4 regions of the Rhizobium sp. GW821-FHT14E12 genome follow, and region 2 is predicted to be linked to each of the others. Evidence: predicted binding sites of a transcription regulator. Region 2 holds the regulator's gene; each other region holds the start of a gene.

Region 1 (4,191 bases), on a different contig from region 2:
GACCGCCGCGTTACCATCAACGACGGCAAGGTCGTGGAATTCTGATCGTCCGTCAGGGGACGATCAGCCCGCCGCGATAGTCCAGCTCGTAAGCTTTGCGCTCGTTCACCAGGATGGCTTCGTGGCCGCTGAAGTGATCGCAGCCGCCGGTGCTGCGGTCTACATAGCAACCGAGCGGATGGTCGAATTCGAAGCCTCCGAGGAAGCGCTTCTCATCGAGGTAGAGCCGCAGCAGCGACGCCTTGATGATCATCCCCGCCGTCGTGCCGTCGATTAGATCGGGCTCGACGATGCGCCCGAAATAATTCATCGCCCAGACCGGTTCATCGTCGAGCCAGATCAGTTCCTGCCCGGCGAAATCCGTGCCGCCGAAATAGCTGTCGAGATAGCGCCAGCGACCATTGGCGTAGCCGATATCATGCGAGCCACTGCGGCAGGACGGCAATCTCTCGCCATCGCCGACATAGGTTTCGGCCTTCGCGGTGACAATGAAATCATTCAGCTCGGCAAGGTCCGGCACGGTTCTCTCCATTCATGGTGAGCGACCAGCATGTCACGGGCACCACGATTTGTAAAGAACATATAGTGAACAAATGGAATGTTGTTACTGGCTGACGCCGCAGCCTTTCTGGCCGAAATCGTCCTCCCAGTCCTCGATCTTGATGGTCTTGCCCTCGGTCTTAAGGCTTTTACCGCTCTTCGTCGCCTTGCCGGTCAGGACATTGTAATCGCAGCTATAACCGCCATCGGGGTTCAGCGTATCGCGGTAATCATAGGTGTAGCCGGCGACCACAAAGGCGTTGTTGCGGAAGGCGAGCGTGAGCGTCTGCTCCCAGCGGTCGCGTCCGATGGCGTCGTTTTGCGAGGTGACGGCGATCGAGCCGTTCGGCAGCACCTTGATCGAGGGTTCCTGGCCAAAGATGCCGTCGGGCTCCGTGCTGCCCGGAACCTTATTCGGTGCGGCCGCCGCAAGCCTCAGCAGGGAATGTTCGTCGTCGCGCAGATAGATGTAGATGCCGATGGGATTGTCGGCCTGATCATCAGGCGCCGGCGCCACCAGCAGGGCGAGATCCGGTTTGCCATCCTTGTTCCAGTCGCCGATTGCGGCATCGACGATACGCCCGGGCGCGATGGCGGTTTCGGCGGCGGCCGTGGCAGTGGCGGAAAGCGAAATGAGGGCTGCGACAACAAGCGGCTTCATGGTGATCTCCCGGTTCATTCTGTCTCCTTAGCAATTGCTACCGAAGGCTTGGTTAAGCTCTTTTGAAATGTTCCTCGCACTCATGTCGAGTACCACTAAAAGTCAGATTGTTGGGTAGCGATCCAAAAGTCCGACCAAAGCTTAGCGACTGTCCAAGCTTGATACTGTTTGACCGCCTCATCCAGTAAACTAGTCTAGATGGGACATGAGACTGGGAACGCGGGACGCATTGCGCCGCCGAGATGGGCGTGTAGGTGCTATGGAAGGGTAGGATATGGCAACGCTATACATGTTAATGGGGTTGCCAGGGGCGGGGAAGACAACAATTGGCAAACGCCTTGAGCAGAATTGCCCTGCATTGCTGCTGTCTCCAGACGTGTGGATGGCGCGAGTTGTTCGGGACGGCTACGATGCCGACAGACGACGAGCGGTACAGCAATTGCAGTTGGAGTTGGCCGATAGGGTTCTTCGTCTCGGGCGCGACGTGGTCCTGGAATTTGGGTTCTTCCGTCGCGCAGAGCGAGACGATGCACGAAGGCTGGCGTCCAAGGCAGGCGCCGAGGCGCAACTGATCTTCCTGGACCCGCCTTTTGAGGAACTGGTTAACCGTGTCGAGGCGCGTAACCAGGACCTGCCGCCCGACACATTTTCTGTAACGCGGGAGCACCTCGAATTGTGCGCTACGTGGCTTGAGCGGCCGTTGCCGGAGGAGGAGGCTTCCATATATCATTAGCGCCGCAGGCGGTCGTTAAGATCATCGGAAATGCGAATTTACCTGACGCCATCCGGATATGCAGTGCGATTGCTGGTGCCCCTTGAGAAGCCAAGAGTTGCGCCCATCATCTGGCCTTTGATGACGCATTTGCCTCGGCCGGTTCTTCCGTCCATCGACATGCAGGAGAACATCGATGATGAAATTTATTGATGGTCCTATTGACTCTCGAACAAAAATAGAACAAATAAGAAACATAACGAGTAAGGAGCGCGTAAATGACCGATATCATTCGAGACGTTGCAGCATTCACCTCCATCGTGATGTTCGTCGCCAGCTTTTCCCTGATCATGATGGCGATGTGAATCTTATCCCCACGGGTGTTGCGATGCGCCCGTTAATCATGAGGACAGCTTCTGGACTTTATCGTCCGCTATGCCGACAATGCAGCCGATTCATTTGGGCATGCGGAAGGGCATAGAATGGCGGATATGACGAGCAGCGGTGCGACGAGTGCACCGGTCGGTGACACGCCGGAATTCGTGCATCTTCGTGTCCATTCCGCCTATTCACTGCTCGAGGGCGCATTGCCCCTGAAGAAGATCCTCGCCAAGGCGGCCGGCGACAATCAGCCGGCCATTGCCGTCACCGACACCAACAATCTTTTCGTCGCGCTGGAGTTCTCCCAGAAGGCGATGGACGACGGCCTGCAACCGATCATCGGCTGCCAGGTATCCATCGATATGGAGGATGGTGTCGAGGGTGAGAAGCGTGGTCCGCAGCAGGCTTTGGCCAAGCTGCCGTCCATCGTCTTGTTTGCTGCCACCGAGCGGGGCTATGAGCGGCTGGTCGACCTTGTCAGCCGTGCCTATCTCGGCGGTGAGGGCAATCAAGCCGTTCATATCACCGCCTCCTGGCTGGAAGAGATCGGCACGGAGGGGATGATCGCGCTGACGGGGTCGCTCGGCGGTCCTGTCGACATGGCGCTGAAGGAGGGGCATGCGCCTCAGGCGCTGTCGCGGCTTCTGACACTGAAGCGCCTGTTTGGCGACCGGCTTTATATCGAGCTGCAACGTCATGGCACCTATGACCGCCGCCACGAGCAGAAGATGATCGCGCTCGCCTATGAGCACGAGCTGCCGCTGGTCGCCACCAACGAAGCCTTCTTCCCGACCCGCGACGACTACGATGCCCATGACGCGCTGATGGCGGTTGCCCACAACGCCATCGTTTCGGATGACACCCGTTTTCGCTTGACGCCGGATCATTATCTGAAGAGCCGCGCCGATATGGCGAAGCTTTTCGCCAACCTGCCGGAAGCGCTGGAAAACACCGTGGAGATCGCGCGGCGCTGCTCTTTCGTGCTCAAGACCCGCAAACCGATCCTGCCGCGCTTCACCGGCGCCGCCGACGATGAGGAAGAGGCCGATCGCGCCGAATCCGCGGAATTGCGTGCCCAGGCGATCGAGGGTCTCGACCAGCGGCTAGCTTCGCTTGGCATGGCGCCGGGCTATGTGGAAAAGGACTATCGCGAGCGGCTGGAGTTCGAGCTCAGCGTTATCGAACGTATGAAGTTCCCCGGCTACTTCCTGATCGTTGCGGACTTCATCAAATGGGCGAAGCGCCATGATATCCCGGTCGGCCCCGGCCGTGGTTCGGGTGCGGGATCGCTGGTCGCCTATGCGCTGACCATCACCGACGTCGATCCGCTGCGTTTCTCGTTGCTGTTCGAGCGCTTTCTCAATCCCGAACGCGTGTCGATGCCGGACTTTGACATCGACTTCTGCCAGGATCGCCGTGAAGAGGTGATCCGCTATGTCCAGGCCAAGTATGGTCGCGAGCAGGTGGCGCAGATCATCACCTTCGGTTCGTTGCAGGCGCGCGCCGCCCTTCGCGACGTCGGCCGCGTGCTGGAAATGCCCTATGGCCAGGTCGACAAGATCTGCAAGCTCGTGCCGAACAACCCCGCCAATCCGACACCGCTGCATCAGGCGATCAAGGAAGAGCCGCGCCTGCAGGAGGAGGCCGACAAGGAGCCGGTCGTCGCCCGCCTGCTGGACATCGCCCAGAAGATCGAGGGTCTCTATCGCCACGCGTCGACCCACGCCGCCGGCATCGTCATCGGCGACCGCCCGCTGTCGAAGCTGGTGCCGATGTATCGCGATCCGCGCTCCGACATGCCGGTTACCCAGTTCAACATGAAATGGGTTGAGCAGGCCGGCCTGGTGAAGTTCGACTTTCTCGGCCTGAAGACGCTGACGGTCCTGAAGACCGCCGT
Region 2 (4,191 bases):
GTTTCCAGATGTCTTATGCGGCGACCCTCGCACTGGTGTCCGGTTATACGCTCTGGACGCGGCGTCGACATCGAGAGACCGTCTTCTCCCGCTTCCGGATATTGCGCCCGCTGCTCTTCGTCTCGCGCTTTTTCGGCGGTATAGCGTCGACGTCGTTTCTCGGCGGGGCATCGACAGCGATTTTCTCGATCGAGCATTTTCACCGACTGGCGACATACGGGCTCGCCGCCAATCTCGCGGCCATGCCGATTGTCTCTTTCATCGTCATGCCGTTCGGCATGGCGGCAATGCTGTTGATGCCATTCGGCCTCGATGGCCCATTCTGGCAAGTCACCGGCAAGGGACTCGAGCTTGTCATAGGTGTCGCCACGACGGTCGCCGCCTGGGGCGGCGATATTCCTTTCGGGCGACAGCCGCCTTGGATGTTCCCGGCTGTTATTGCCGGCTTCTTGTTGATGACATTGTTGCGAACGCGGCTGCGACATGCCGGTGCGCTCGTGATCATCGGCACAGTCGCAGCCGTCGCGCTCGGCCCGGATGTCAGAAAGCCCGACCTGATGATTTCCGAAGATGGGACGTTGGTGGCACTCCTGCGAGACGGTGCCTTGGCGACCAATCGCGAAAAGCCGCCCAGTTTCATCTTCGACCAGTGGCGAGGAGCATTGTCGATAACCGATCACAAACCGCCGACGATACTGGTGTCCGACAGCCAGCTACCCAAAATCAATAAGTCGGATACCCGTCGCCGCCTGAGCTCAGAGGAAAAGAATGCCGTCCGAAAGGCAATGGACGCGGCATTGGACAATGCGGGGCAGGGCGGGTTTGTCTGTCAGAAGCGGGAATGGTGTGTCGCGATGCTGGACAATGGCGACATACTCGTCACCATTGAGAATGCCGCCTATCTTGGTCCGGCCTGCGACACAGGCAATATTGTCGTGATTCCTATCCGGTTGCGTCTCGACCGTTGCAAATCCGGAGCCATGCTTTTCACAGGAGCCAATCTCCGCCGGACCGGATCTATCGAGATGGATCTCAGTGCCGACAAGCCAATCGCCATGACCGCGTTTGATACCCTGGCACGGCCATGGAATTTGCATCGTGCCTATGACTGGCGAACGGGCGCTTTCGGTGCACCGATCGCGCCCGTGTCACCTGTCAGTGATAGCGGCGGATGAGGCCGACGAGCTTGCCTTGCACCTTGACGCGATCCGGTCCGAAAATACGGGTCTCGTAGGCGGGGTTAGCCGCTTCGAGCGCAATCGAGGCACCCTTGCGGCGGAAGCGCTTCAATGTCGCCTCTTCATCATCGACCAGGGCAACGACGATATCGCCGGGATTGGCGGTGGTGCTATTGCGGATGATGACGGTGTCGCCATCGAAGATACCGGCATCGATCATCGAGTCGCCCTTGACCTCAAGCGCATAATGCTCGCCGGAGCCAAGCATGTCGGCGGGGACGGTGATATCGTGGGTGTTGTTCTGAATGGCCGAGATCGGAACACCGGCAGCGATGCGACCCATGACCGGCACGGAAACGGCGCTGTTGTTCTCGTCGTTCGCCGGCTTGGCGGGGGCGGGCGGCTGTACGGGCTGGGGTTTGCCCAGGCTGCCTTCGATGACGCTCGGCGAGAAGCCGCGACGCGGCTGCAGGCTCGGGCTATAGGCTTCCGGCAGCTTGATAACCTCAAGCGCCCGAGCCCGATTCGGCAGGCGGCGGATGAAGCCGCGCTCTTCCAGAGCCGTAATCAAACGATGAATGCCCGACTTGGACGCAAGGTCCAACGCATCCTTCATTTCATCGAAAGAAGGTGGAACGCCGGACTCCTTCATCCGTTCGTGAATGAAGAGAAGCAGTTCCTGCTGCTTGCGTGTCAACATCGTATTTGAACCCCAGAATCGTGAAGGTGTCGTGAAACAAATCCAGAACGGACACTATATGTTCCATATGTGTTCCGCAAGTCCCTAATTTTCGATGAATGTTTTGCCGGCGCATTAAATAAAGGGGAACATAACAAGTCCCTAGTAGGCGGAACCACGGAGTATTTCAGCGCGGATCAATGAAACAGATGCGGAAATCGACCATGATCGATTCTGCGGGAATGGGAGCCGGCTATCTTTGCATGATCACTGAAACCCGGAGCAATCCCGACTTCCGCGCAATTGCAAGGCATTCGATAACGAGCCCTCCCATTTGCGATCTGCCTGGTTTTAAACGCTGCGTTTTCATCTTGAATTGAGCGTCGGAAGAGCGCAAACCTGCGGCGAGCACTAAGGGGGAAACCATGGTTTCATCGCCGCATCCGCTGGATCATCTCGTTCTGCCGACGGTCAATATTGCCATGGCGCGGGAACGGCTGGGCAAGCTCGGTTTTACAGTCGCCGCCGACGCGCGCCATCCCTTCGGCACCGAGAATGCTTGCGTGTTCTTTTCCGACAAGACTTATCTGGAGCCCCTGGGCGTCGCGTCGCACGAGCAATACGAAACGAGCATCGAAGAAGGCAATGTTTTCGTTGCCCGTGACCAGGCCTATCGTTTTCGTCTCGGCGAAGAAGGTTTTTCGGCCGTGGTTTTCGGCACGGAAGATGCGGCCGTTGACGACAAGCGTTTCCAGGCAAACGCCCTGTCGGCCGGGCGGATGCTGAATTTCGAACGGCCGATGCGTATGCCGGATGGCTCTGAAACGATCGCCGGCTTCCGTCTCGCTTTCGCGGCCGATCTGCGGTCGCCGGATTTTTATGCTTTCTGCGCCCAGCGCATCAATCCTTTGCCGGCGGATCGCAGCGCCCTGGAGCGGCATGCCAATGGTGTGACTGGCATTGCGCGCATAGCCTTGTCGACGCCGAAGCCGGCGGCATTCCGGGGTTTCTTCGAGCAGGTTGTCGATAGGCCGAAGATATCGGAACATTCCTTCGGGCTGACGATTGAGACGGCGAATGCTCGGATAGAGCTCCTGACCCCGCAAGGCATGGAAGCCTTTTACGATTTTCCCTTGCCGGCGGGCGATCCCGGCCTTCGGGCGCGCGCAATCCTTTTCAAGACGCGCGATCTTTCCGTGACATCGTCGCATTTGGCTGCTAACGGCGTCACATACACGCGTAAGAACAATCGTATTCTGGCAAAGCCCGCCCCCGGACAGGGCGCGTTGTTCGCCTTCGAGGAGATAGTATGAGCACCAATTCCGAAGTGATCGTCGGCGAGGGCGCATCCAAGGTTCTGTTTTCCAACACCGCCAAGCTGTCGCTGATTGCCGGCCCCTGCCAGATGGAAAGCCGCGATCATGCCTTCATGGTAGCCGGCGTTCTGAAGGAACTTTGCGGCAAGCTCGGTATCGGCCTTGTCTACAAGTCTTCCTATGACAAGGCGAACCGCACTTCGCTGTCCGGCAAGCGCGGCATCGGCCTGGAAAAGGCCATGGAAGTCTTTGCTGATCTGAAGAAGGAATATGGCTTTCCGGTCCTGTCCGACATTCACACCGAGGAGCAGTGCGCTGTCGTTGCCAAGACGGTAGACATCCTGCAGATCCCGGCCTTCCTGTCGCGCCAGACCGATCTTCTCGTCGCCGCCGCCAAGACCGGCCGCGTCGTCAATGTCAAAAAGGGTCAGTTCCTGGCGCCCTGGGACATGAAGAATGTGCTGGCCAAGCTGAACGACAGCGGTAACCCGAACATCATGCTCTGCGAGCGCGGTGCCTCCTTCGGTTACAACACGCTGGTCTCCGACATGCGCTCGCTGCCGATCATGGCGGCCATGGGCGCTCCAGTGATTTTCGATGCGACTCATTCCGTGCAGCAGCCGGGCGGGCAGGGTGGTTCGACGGGCGGTGACCGCCGGTTCGTCGAGACGCTGGCACGCGCCGCCGTTGCCGTCGGCGTTGCCGGTGTTTTCGTCGAGACGCATGAGGATCCGGACAACGCACCGTCCGATGGTCCGAACATGGTTTATCTGAAAGACATGCCGCAGCTTCTGGAGAAGCTGCTGGCCTTCGACGCCATCGCCAAGGCTTGAGACTTTAAGCGGCATTCAACAGGCTGACATGAACTTGCTATACGCGGCCTGTTGGAGCGCCAGATCGAGGTGCGGAGCGGCATTGTAATTTCCGCGACTTCGATTAAGACGATTTCAATCGATTTATAACCCAGCGAGCAGGAAGCTATCATGACCGCAATCACCGACATTATCGCCCGCGAGAT
Region 3 (4,191 bases), on a different contig from region 2:
TTTGCGGCGGCACTGATGCTGAAGGATCTGCGCCTGTCGCAGGAAGCGGCCCTGTCGAGCGGCGCATCGACACCGCTGGGCGCCGAGGCAGCACAACTCTTCGCTCTGTTCGAAAAACAGGGCAATGGCGGCCGCGATTTCTCGGCGATCATCGAGATGTTCCGGGAGTTAAACTGAACTTAGAGCGGTGACGCAATTTCGGACGGAAAACGGCTACACACTTTTCCTGTAATTGCTTTAGCGCCACATGCCGCGCATCCGTGCCCCGACATCGACGCGCACCTGCCGCGCCTGGATCGCGGACGGGCTGTCTGACCGGGCCTGCGGCCAGCCGCAAACCTCGAAGAATTGCAGGAGCGTCACCGGAATGAAGCGGGTGCGCGAGGCAAAGACATGCCGGTCGCCCTGGGCATGCTGGCCGTGAGTGAAGAAACGCTGTGGGATGACGAGGTCGAGGCTGTCCTTGGCACGAGTCATCGCGACATAGAGCAGCCGCCGCTCCTCCTCGATCTCGGCGGATGATCCGACGGCAAGGTCGGCGGGGATGCAGCCGTCCACGGCGTTGAGGAGGAAGACCTTCGTCCATTCCTGCCCCTTGGCGGAATGGATGGTCGAGAGGATGAGATAGTCTTCGTCGAGCAGCGGTACGCCCGCCTGGTCGCTGGTGGCATCCGGCGGATCGAGCGTCAATTCGGTGAGGAAGCGTTCGCGCGAGCCGTAGCCGCCGGCGATCTGCTCGAGCTGGATCAGGTCCGCCTGGCGCGTCGAGGCATCCTCATGCGCCCGCTCCAGATGCGGCTCGTACCATTGCCGCACAAGACCGATTTCCGCCGGCCATCCGGCCTTGCCGCTCTTCAGCTCCTGCATGGTCGCAACGAAGCTCGTCCAGTCCTCGCCCGAGCGCGGCGGTGCCGGAAATTCGGCAAGCGCCGCCATTGGACTGGCTTCTTCGCCGATATGGTCGAGCACGCGCTGCGCGGTCGAGGGGCCGACGCCTGGAAGCAATTGCATCAGCCGGAAGCCGGCGACCCGGTCGCGCGGGTTCTGGGCGAAACGAAGGGCGGCCAGCATATCCTTGACATGGGCGCTGTCGAGAAACTTCAGCCCTCCGAATTTGACGAAGGGAATATTGCGGCGGGTCAGCTCGATTTCCAGCGGTCCGCTGTGACTTGAGGTGCGGAACAGCACGGCCTGCTGTTTCAGCTTCGCACCGCTCTCGCGGTTTTCCAGTACCTGGTCGGCGATAAAGCGCGCCTGATCGGCCTCGTCGCGCACCGTCACCAGCCGCGGACGCTCGGCGCTCTGCCGCTCCGTGCGCAGGTTCTTGGTGAAGCGCTCCGAGGCGAGGTCGATCACCGCATTGGCGGCGGCGAGGATCGGCTGCGTCGAGCGGTAGTTACGGTCGAGCGTGACGATATTGGCGGCGGGCGTGAAGGCAGCGGGGAAATCGAGAATGTTGCGTACCGTCGCGGCGCGGAAGGAATAGATCGATTGTGCATCGTCGCCGACGACGGTCAGCCCCTGGCCATCGGGCTTCAGCGCCAGGAGGATCGACGATTGCAGCCGGTTGGTATCCTGATATTCGTCCACCAGCACATGGTCGAAGCGGCCGCCAATGTCCTCGGCAATCAGCGGCTCGTGCAGCATATGCGCCCAGTAGAGCAGCAGGTCGTCGTAATCGAGCACGTTCTGCGCCTGCTTGGCCTCGACATAGGCGGCGAAAAGATCGCGCAACTGCTTGTCCCAGCTGGCGCACCAGGGAAAGAAATCGCGCAGCATCTCTTCCAGCGGCGCTTCCGAATTGACGGCGCGGGAATAGATGGCAAGGCACGTCCCCTTGGTCGGGAAGCGGCTTTCCAGCTTGGAGAAGCCGAGATCGTGCCGAATGAGGTTCATCAGGTCGGCGCTGTCCTCGCGGTCGTGGATCGTGAAGGCCGGGTCGAGGCCGATCTGCTCGGCGTAGTCCCTGAGAAGCCGGGCGCCGATGCCGTGAAATGTGCCGGTCCAGGCGAGCGCGTCGGCCATGATGCCGGCATTGGCGCCCAGCACTTCGCGGCAGATGCGCTCGACGCGGCGGCCCATCTCGGCGGCGGCCCGGCGGGAAAAGGTCATCAGCAGGATACGGCGCGGATCGGCGCCCTTGACGATCAGATGAGCGACGCGGTGGGCGAGCGTGTTGGTCTTGCCGGAGCCGGCGCCCGCGATCACCAGCAGCGGCCCGGCAATATGGCTGCCTTCGACCATGGTGCCATGCTCCACCGCCAGCCGCTGCTCCGGGTTCAGCTTTTCCAGATAGGCGGCGCTCATGGGCTCTCCTGAAGGCTTCGCACCGCAGGTGTGCGAACGAGGAATCGGAAGCGAATCATGGTCGCAATCATATCCGAATGTTCGATGAATGTTCCGAATTGACCAAAACTGTCAAGTTCGGCCGGTTTTACACGCCGATGTGACCTTCCCGCCGAAGAACGACTTCAGATTTAATGAATGCCTGCTCGAAAACAGCCTTTTGCGTACTTATGTAACATTTGTGACAGTCGATTTTTGGAGCGCACAGGTGAGGGGTCCCGAGCATGAACGAGACAATCGCCACCGGATTGCGCCAGCCTGGAGGGCCGGTTGGTCTGCCGGATGGGCGCGTCGCACTGGTGGAGATGGGCGACAGCCGTCGCTGCCTGAGCGTGATTGCCGCCAACGGGACACGCCATGAAGTCTGCCGGCCCGGCGGCCTGCCAAGCGGCGTCGCTGTCGATGGCGACAATTGCTTCTGGGTAGCCGGCGGCCCTGAAAATTCCCTGGTTCGTATCTCGCCGGAAGGCCGGACGCTGCAGGTCATCGAAGGCGGCGGGGACGGCGCGTTTCTCTATCCCAACGATCTTGCCTTCGGCCCCGACGGCCTGCTTTACATGACCGATTCCGGTGTCCGAGCTTCCGATCTGCTCGAAGGTGCCGGTGTCCACCCGGATTTCTTTCGGGCTCCGTATAACGGCCGCGTCTATCAGATCGATCCAGGCGAGGGCCGCGTGCTGCGGGTGCTTGCAACCGGCCTGCTCCATGCCAGCGGCATCGCCTTCGGGCCGGACGGGCGGCTTTATTACAGCGAGACCCTGACCGGGAAAATCCACCGTCAGGTCGTCGGCGCGCGGCAGGAACTGTTTGCGCAGGTGATACCGGCGCCCGCCGTCACGGCGCTGCGCGGCCCGGCCGGCATGGCCTTCGATCGCGACGGTGTGCTCTATTGCGCGCTCCATGGGTTGGGCGAGGTCTGCCTGATCGATCCCGCCGGAAAGACTGCCGGCCGGATCCGCACCAACGGCATGCGGCCGGGCAACGTCGCCTTCACGCCCGACGGCAAATATATGCTCATTACCGAGCAGGAAAACGGTGCTTTGGAAAGAATAGTGGCGCCACGTCCGGGGCTGCCGCTGCATATGCCGTCCATCTAGAACGATCCAGCCTGATGGCTGATTGGACATGCCCGGTTTCCGGGCATGTCCTCATTCATGTCGATCCGCTACTTATGCGGCCGGGATTTGTTTGTTGTCCTTGCCGGACTTGTCGTCAGCCGGCGTCGCATCGTTGGCAACCGGCTTGGCATGGCGGCGGCGCCAGTCGCCGAGGAACAGCAGGATCGGCGCAGCGATGAAGATCGACGAGGCGCCAGCGACGAGAATGCCGAACACCATCGGGATCGCGAAGCTGGAGACGGCGCTGCCGCCCCAGATCGCCATCGGCACCAGCGCCAGGAAGGCGGTGGCGTTGGTATAGAGGCTTCGCGCCAGGGTCTCGTTGATCGACCTGTCGATGATGTCGCGCAGTGGCATCGACTTGTAGAGCCGCATGTTTTCACGCATGCGGTCATAGACCACGACCTTGTCGTTCACCGAATATCCCACAAGCGTCAGGATCGCGGCGATGGCCGTCAGGTTGAAATCGAGGCCGGTGATCGCGAAGAAGCCGATCGCCTTGGTGACGTCGAGTACCAGCGTGATGATGGCGCCGACCGCGAACGGCCATTCGAACCGCACCCAGATGTAGACGAGCATGGCCAGGCTGGCGATCACGACTGACAGGATGCCGGCCCATGCAAGCTCGCCCGAGACCTTCGGACCGATGACGTCGGTGCCTTCGATGGTCGCGCTTGGGTCGAGCTTGACGATTTCCGCCTTGAGCTTGGTCACCGCGGCTGTCTGT
Region 4 (4,191 bases), on a different contig from region 2:
AGAGCTGGCGAGACTTATTGCGCTGATGAATGCGGCGGCCTTTGATCTGATATTTGATGCCCGCGGCGTCGATGGCGTCGTAGCTTTTGACCGAATTTGCCGCCTGCTGCCAGCCAAATGCAGCACAGAAGAGGTATTCCGCCAGGTCTCCCGTGGGATTGTTGGCACTCCTGACAATATTCCGACTGCGCAGCTCTTCCATGATCGCCGCGTGCGTCGTCAATAGCTCCGCTGTCGTCTTACCTGTGAAATCGTCCATCATCTGACTTCTACATCCGGCTCAACCATTAGCGGAAATCTCGTCCGTCGGCTCCCGAAGCTCCTCAACAAATAAGTGCCCCGCATCACTTGACGTGAAAGCAACCCAACTCCGCAGCCGTTGTCAACGGCCAGGCTTTCGTACGACATCCTAGCAATCTTCTTTGCGCAACTATCGCAAACAGCTTGTTCACTTTTTGTTCATATGTTATTTAGAGAAAATCTGAGGCGGCGAGGCTGGTTTCATGTCCAGACTGTTTGCAGTCGCGCGGACGGCCGAGGAGATCGCGAAGCATTTCGATGTCGATGTGTCATCTTCGGTCTCCGTCCCGAGCGAGACAATCGAAGGAACACCGGGCTTGATCGTCCTCGAAAAGGACGGCCTTCGACTGCTGAAATCGGTGTCTTGGGGCTTTCCACGCCAGACGCGGGATATGCAATTGAATGGTGAGCCGCCGGGTCGCATCGGTCTGGTTGCTGACCTGACAAATCCTCTCTGGGACCACATCGTCGTCGATCCTCGATATCGTTGTCTCATCCCGATTACCCATTTTGCCAATCCGGATGGGCCAAAGGGGCGAAAGACCAGAGCGTGGTTCACGAACTCGAAGGAGCCTTTGCTGGCTTGGGCGGGGTTCTGCCGGAACACTCAAGAATTCGGTCCCGTGTTTGCGGGTATGACGATGACGGCCAACGAGCTGGTGCGGCCGTTCAACGACCGCATGCCAGTTCTCCTTAAGAAGTCGGAATGGGATCTCTGGCTGCACGGGAACATAAAAGACGTCATCGCATTCCAGTTCCGTGAGCCTTTACCGTCGGATGAATTCGAGGTGTTCCAAACTCGCGATCTATGGAGGAGCGGAATGCCTCCACGCTCGAAATCTTTCCTCCGCCGCGAGTCCATGCCAATCTAGTCCCGCTTAACGCGCCCTCTGCTCGAAAGGATCGCAGCAGCATGTGCAATTTGTATACGGTTCGGAAATCCGCAGACGAAGTTGCCCGCTATTTTGGGGTCGCTAACCCGGTTCAATCGAACGCGCCCGAGGAGGTCTATCCCGGCACACCGGGAATTGCCGTCATCGAGCAAGATGGCGCTCGGGAGATGCGGTCGATGACCTGGGGCTTTCCGTTGCGCCTCAAGACAATGAAGCCCGATGCGAAGCCGATACCTGTGAACAACATCGCCGACTTGACGAAGCCAATGTGGGTCGGAGTTGCGCGCAAGCCTCAGTGGCGCTGCCTCATCCCCGTTACCCAGTTCGCCGAGGCGGAGGGCCCGAAAGGATCAAAAACCCGCACCTGGTTCAGTCTTCGCGATGAGCCGATTTTCGCATGGGGCGGCCTCTGGCGGGTGTCCGACGAGTGGGGACCAGTCTATTCCGGAGCGATGACGGACGCCAACGAAGCCGTATCGCCCGTACACGACCGGATGCCAGTGCTTCTTCACCCGAGCGAATACGAGCAATGGATGAAGGGCAGTTTCGAGGATCTGGTCGCGCTCCAGAAACGCGTATTTCCTCCCGAACTAATGGAGATCGAACGGACCCGCGATCTGTGGGTGAAGAAGAAGACGCCAGACGCAGGGAATGCCTTGCTGTTGTAGGATGTCCTACCCAGAGGAGGGTCGCCTTTTCCTCGGATAAGGTTCCCTGCCCTGTGCCTTCGCAATCTTCTGCCAATCCCTACCACCCATGCCGGGTATCCTGAGAGATTCCACAACAGAGAGATGAGCCATATCGTTCACCGTCTCGTAGCTCAACTGGTTGAGTTCCGAGAGAAGCCATGGTTTCAGTTTCAAATCTGAGAGTTTCGTGTCCATAAGCGGAAACTAATCATCGGTTTCGCCCCATGACAACTGATGAATTATACAGTGAATGCGACGGGCCTTGGGTCGAAAGAAAATCAAGCCCCTTCCTAGCGACAAACCGCTGTAGTCCTGCCAAACGTCATATTCTCCCAAAATATTGCTCGGCGACTCTTCATTCGTTCTTCGACCTACAGATTTGATTCATCTCGGTAATTTCAAAATCCCTAAAATTAAGGGAATAAATTCCTGCATTGACTCATCTTGACTCAATTCTTGTTTGGGAACAGAACGGGAACATAAATCATTTATGACGACATCAGGTCGTGTTTCCACCCCACGAACCGAAGGATTCAGTGAATAATGACGGCTGCCCGTGAGCACGTCATATCGGATCTTCGTACCCGCATCGCAGCACTTGAGCGAAGCGTTGCGCGCAAGGCCGACTGTCTGCCGTTCGGAGTTCGCGAGATTGACGCCGTTCTTCCCGGTGGTGGCCTTGCTTACGGGGCATTGCACGAGTTCGCAGGAGGAGGCGCTGGCGTCGTGGACGGCGCGGCAGCAGCCTTGTTCGTGGCCGGAATTGCCGCGCGGACCAAGGGGAAGATCGTTTGGTGCCTTACGCGCCCAGACCTCTTCTTTCCTGCTCTGGCTCAAGCTGGCCTGCACCCGGATCGGGTCGTCTTTGTCGAGGCCGACAGGGAGGAAGATGTCCTAGCGTCGATGGAAGAAGCCCTTTCATTTGGCGGCCTCGGCGCTGTCGTCGGCGAGATCGTTCGTCTGCCGATGGTCGCCTCTCGACGCCTGCAATTGGCAGCGGAGAAGACAGGCACCATGGGTCTCGCCGTCAGGCGCTGGCGCAGGCAGACGGAAGCGTCGGATTTCGGACAACCGACCGCGTCGACGACACGCTGGAGAGTTAGCCTACTGCCATCTGAAGAGCTGCCCGTTCCGGGTATCGGCAGGCCAAGGTGGTTTCTGGAGTTGATGAGGGTGAAAGCAGGCGAATGCGCAGAGTTTGTAGTTGGAGCGTGTGATGCCTCGGGTCGTATCGATATTTCTACCGGACCTGGCGACCGACAGGATCAGACGGGCAAATCCCGCCTTTTTGCCTGAGCAACCGATCGCGGTCATTGCCAGAAGCGGCTCCAAACGATGGGTGTCCGCGGCTGATATCTCAGCGCGGGAGGCGGGTGTTCGTGTTGGCATGAAGGCGGCCGAGGCGCAGGCACTGTTCAGGGAACTCCTGATAATCGAGGCCGATCCCTCTGCCGATATGGTCGCTCTCGAGCGGATCACGCTTTGGGCCCTCACTCAGTATTCACCGATCGTTGCGATGGATGGTTCCGATGGGATCGTCATGGATACCGAGGGTGCGGATCACCTGCAGGGTGGAGAATTGCCCATGCTGACCGGGATCGCCAACCGTTTTCGGGCGCGGGGACTTACACCCCATGTGGCTATCGCCGACACGTGGGGTGCGGCTCATGCCTGCGCGCGCGCCACCAATAGGGAGATTGTCATCATCCCGTCTGGGGAGACGGCCCGTGCCGTTGAGCATCTGCCGATCTCGCGCCTTCGGCTGCCGGACAAGATCGTTGGAGATCTACGGGTGCTTGGCTTCAAAACCATCGGCGAATTGTCTGCGACGCCTCGTGCGCCGTTGACGCTTCGCTTCGGCCCCGAAATCGGAAGACGGCTGGATCAAATGTTCGGCCGGGTCGGAGAACCTATCGACCCCATCCGGACGCCCGAACTGATCGAGGTCAGTCGTTCCTTTGCCGAGCCCATCGGTGCTGCGGAAACGATCAACAAGTATGTCGAACGCCTTATCGTGCAGCTTGTCGCCGAGTTGGAGTGCAAGGGACTGGGTATCCGTAGAACCGACCTCATTGTCGAGAAGGTCGATGGCACAAGGCAGGCCATACGAGCAGGAACGGCCAAGCCTGCCCGCGACGTCGCCTGGTTGACCAAGCTGTTCCGGGATCGCACCGAAAAGATCGAACCGGGTTTCGGGATCGAGAAATTGACCCTCGTCGCTGTGTTTTCTCAGCCGCTTGAGGAGGAGCAACGATCTTCCGATCTGATGATCGAACAAGACGATGACATCACACCGCTGATCGACGTGT

What was found. Region 2 encodes LexA, which represses DNA repair genes until DNA is damaged. Its sites were predicted from a motif close to TGTTCNNNNTGTGTTCNG; they were not measured.
Region 1: dnaE (DNA polymerase III subunit alpha) is a predicted target of LexA. The motif match lies at 2,142-2,159, and genes of this name have one in related genera.
Region 3: AC1RO0_RS21840 (ATP-dependent helicase) is a predicted target of LexA. The motif match lies at 2,386-2,403, and genes of this name have one in related genera.
Region 4: AC1RO0_RS29795 (ImuA family protein) is a predicted target of LexA. The motif match lies at 2,345-2,362, and genes of this name have one in related genera.

What each region holds. Positions count from the first base shown of each region.
Region 1 is NZ_JBXAPH010000004.1:109,632-113,822, reverse strand. It holds gene AC1RO0_RS17435 (ABC transporter ATP-binding protein) at 1-45, shown strand, start outside; gene AC1RO0_RS17430 (DUF5680 domain-containing protein) at 53-520, opposite strand; gene AC1RO0_RS17425 (hypothetical protein) at 605-1,219, opposite strand; gene AC1RO0_RS17420 (P-loop nucleotide/nucleoside kinase family protein) at 1,476-1,934, shown strand; gene dnaE (DNA polymerase III subunit alpha) at 2,396-4,191, shown strand, end outside.
Region 2 is NZ_JBXAPH010000001.1:148,009-152,199, forward strand. It holds gene AC1RO0_RS00785 (ComEC/Rec2 family competence protein) at 1-1,175, shown strand, start outside; gene lexA (transcriptional repressor LexA) at 1,156-1,878, opposite strand; gene AC1RO0_RS00795 (VOC family protein) at 2,283-3,170, shown strand; gene kdsA (3-deoxy-8-phosphooctulonate synthase) at 3,167-4,006, shown strand; gene eno (phosphopyruvate hydratase) at 4,157-4,191, shown strand, end outside.
Region 3 is NZ_JBXAPH010000006.1:167,208-171,398, reverse strand. It holds gene mmsB (3-hydroxyisobutyrate dehydrogenase) at 1-177, shown strand, start outside; gene AC1RO0_RS21840 (ATP-dependent helicase) at 238-2,307, opposite strand; gene AC1RO0_RS21835 (SMP-30/gluconolactonase/LRE family protein) at 2,571-3,443, shown strand; gene secD (protein translocase subunit SecD) at 3,516-4,191, opposite strand, start outside.
Region 4 is NZ_JBXAPH010000015.1:66,757-70,947, forward strand. It holds gene AC1RO0_RS29775 (hypothetical protein) at 1-262, opposite strand, end outside; gene AC1RO0_RS29780 (SOS response-associated peptidase family protein) at 504-1,172, shown strand; gene AC1RO0_RS29785 (SOS response-associated peptidase) at 1,214-1,861, shown strand; gene AC1RO0_RS29790 (hypothetical protein) at 1,868-2,077, opposite strand; gene AC1RO0_RS29795 (ImuA family protein) at 2,426-3,178, shown strand; gene AC1RO0_RS29800 (Y-family DNA polymerase) at 3,099-4,191, shown strand, end outside.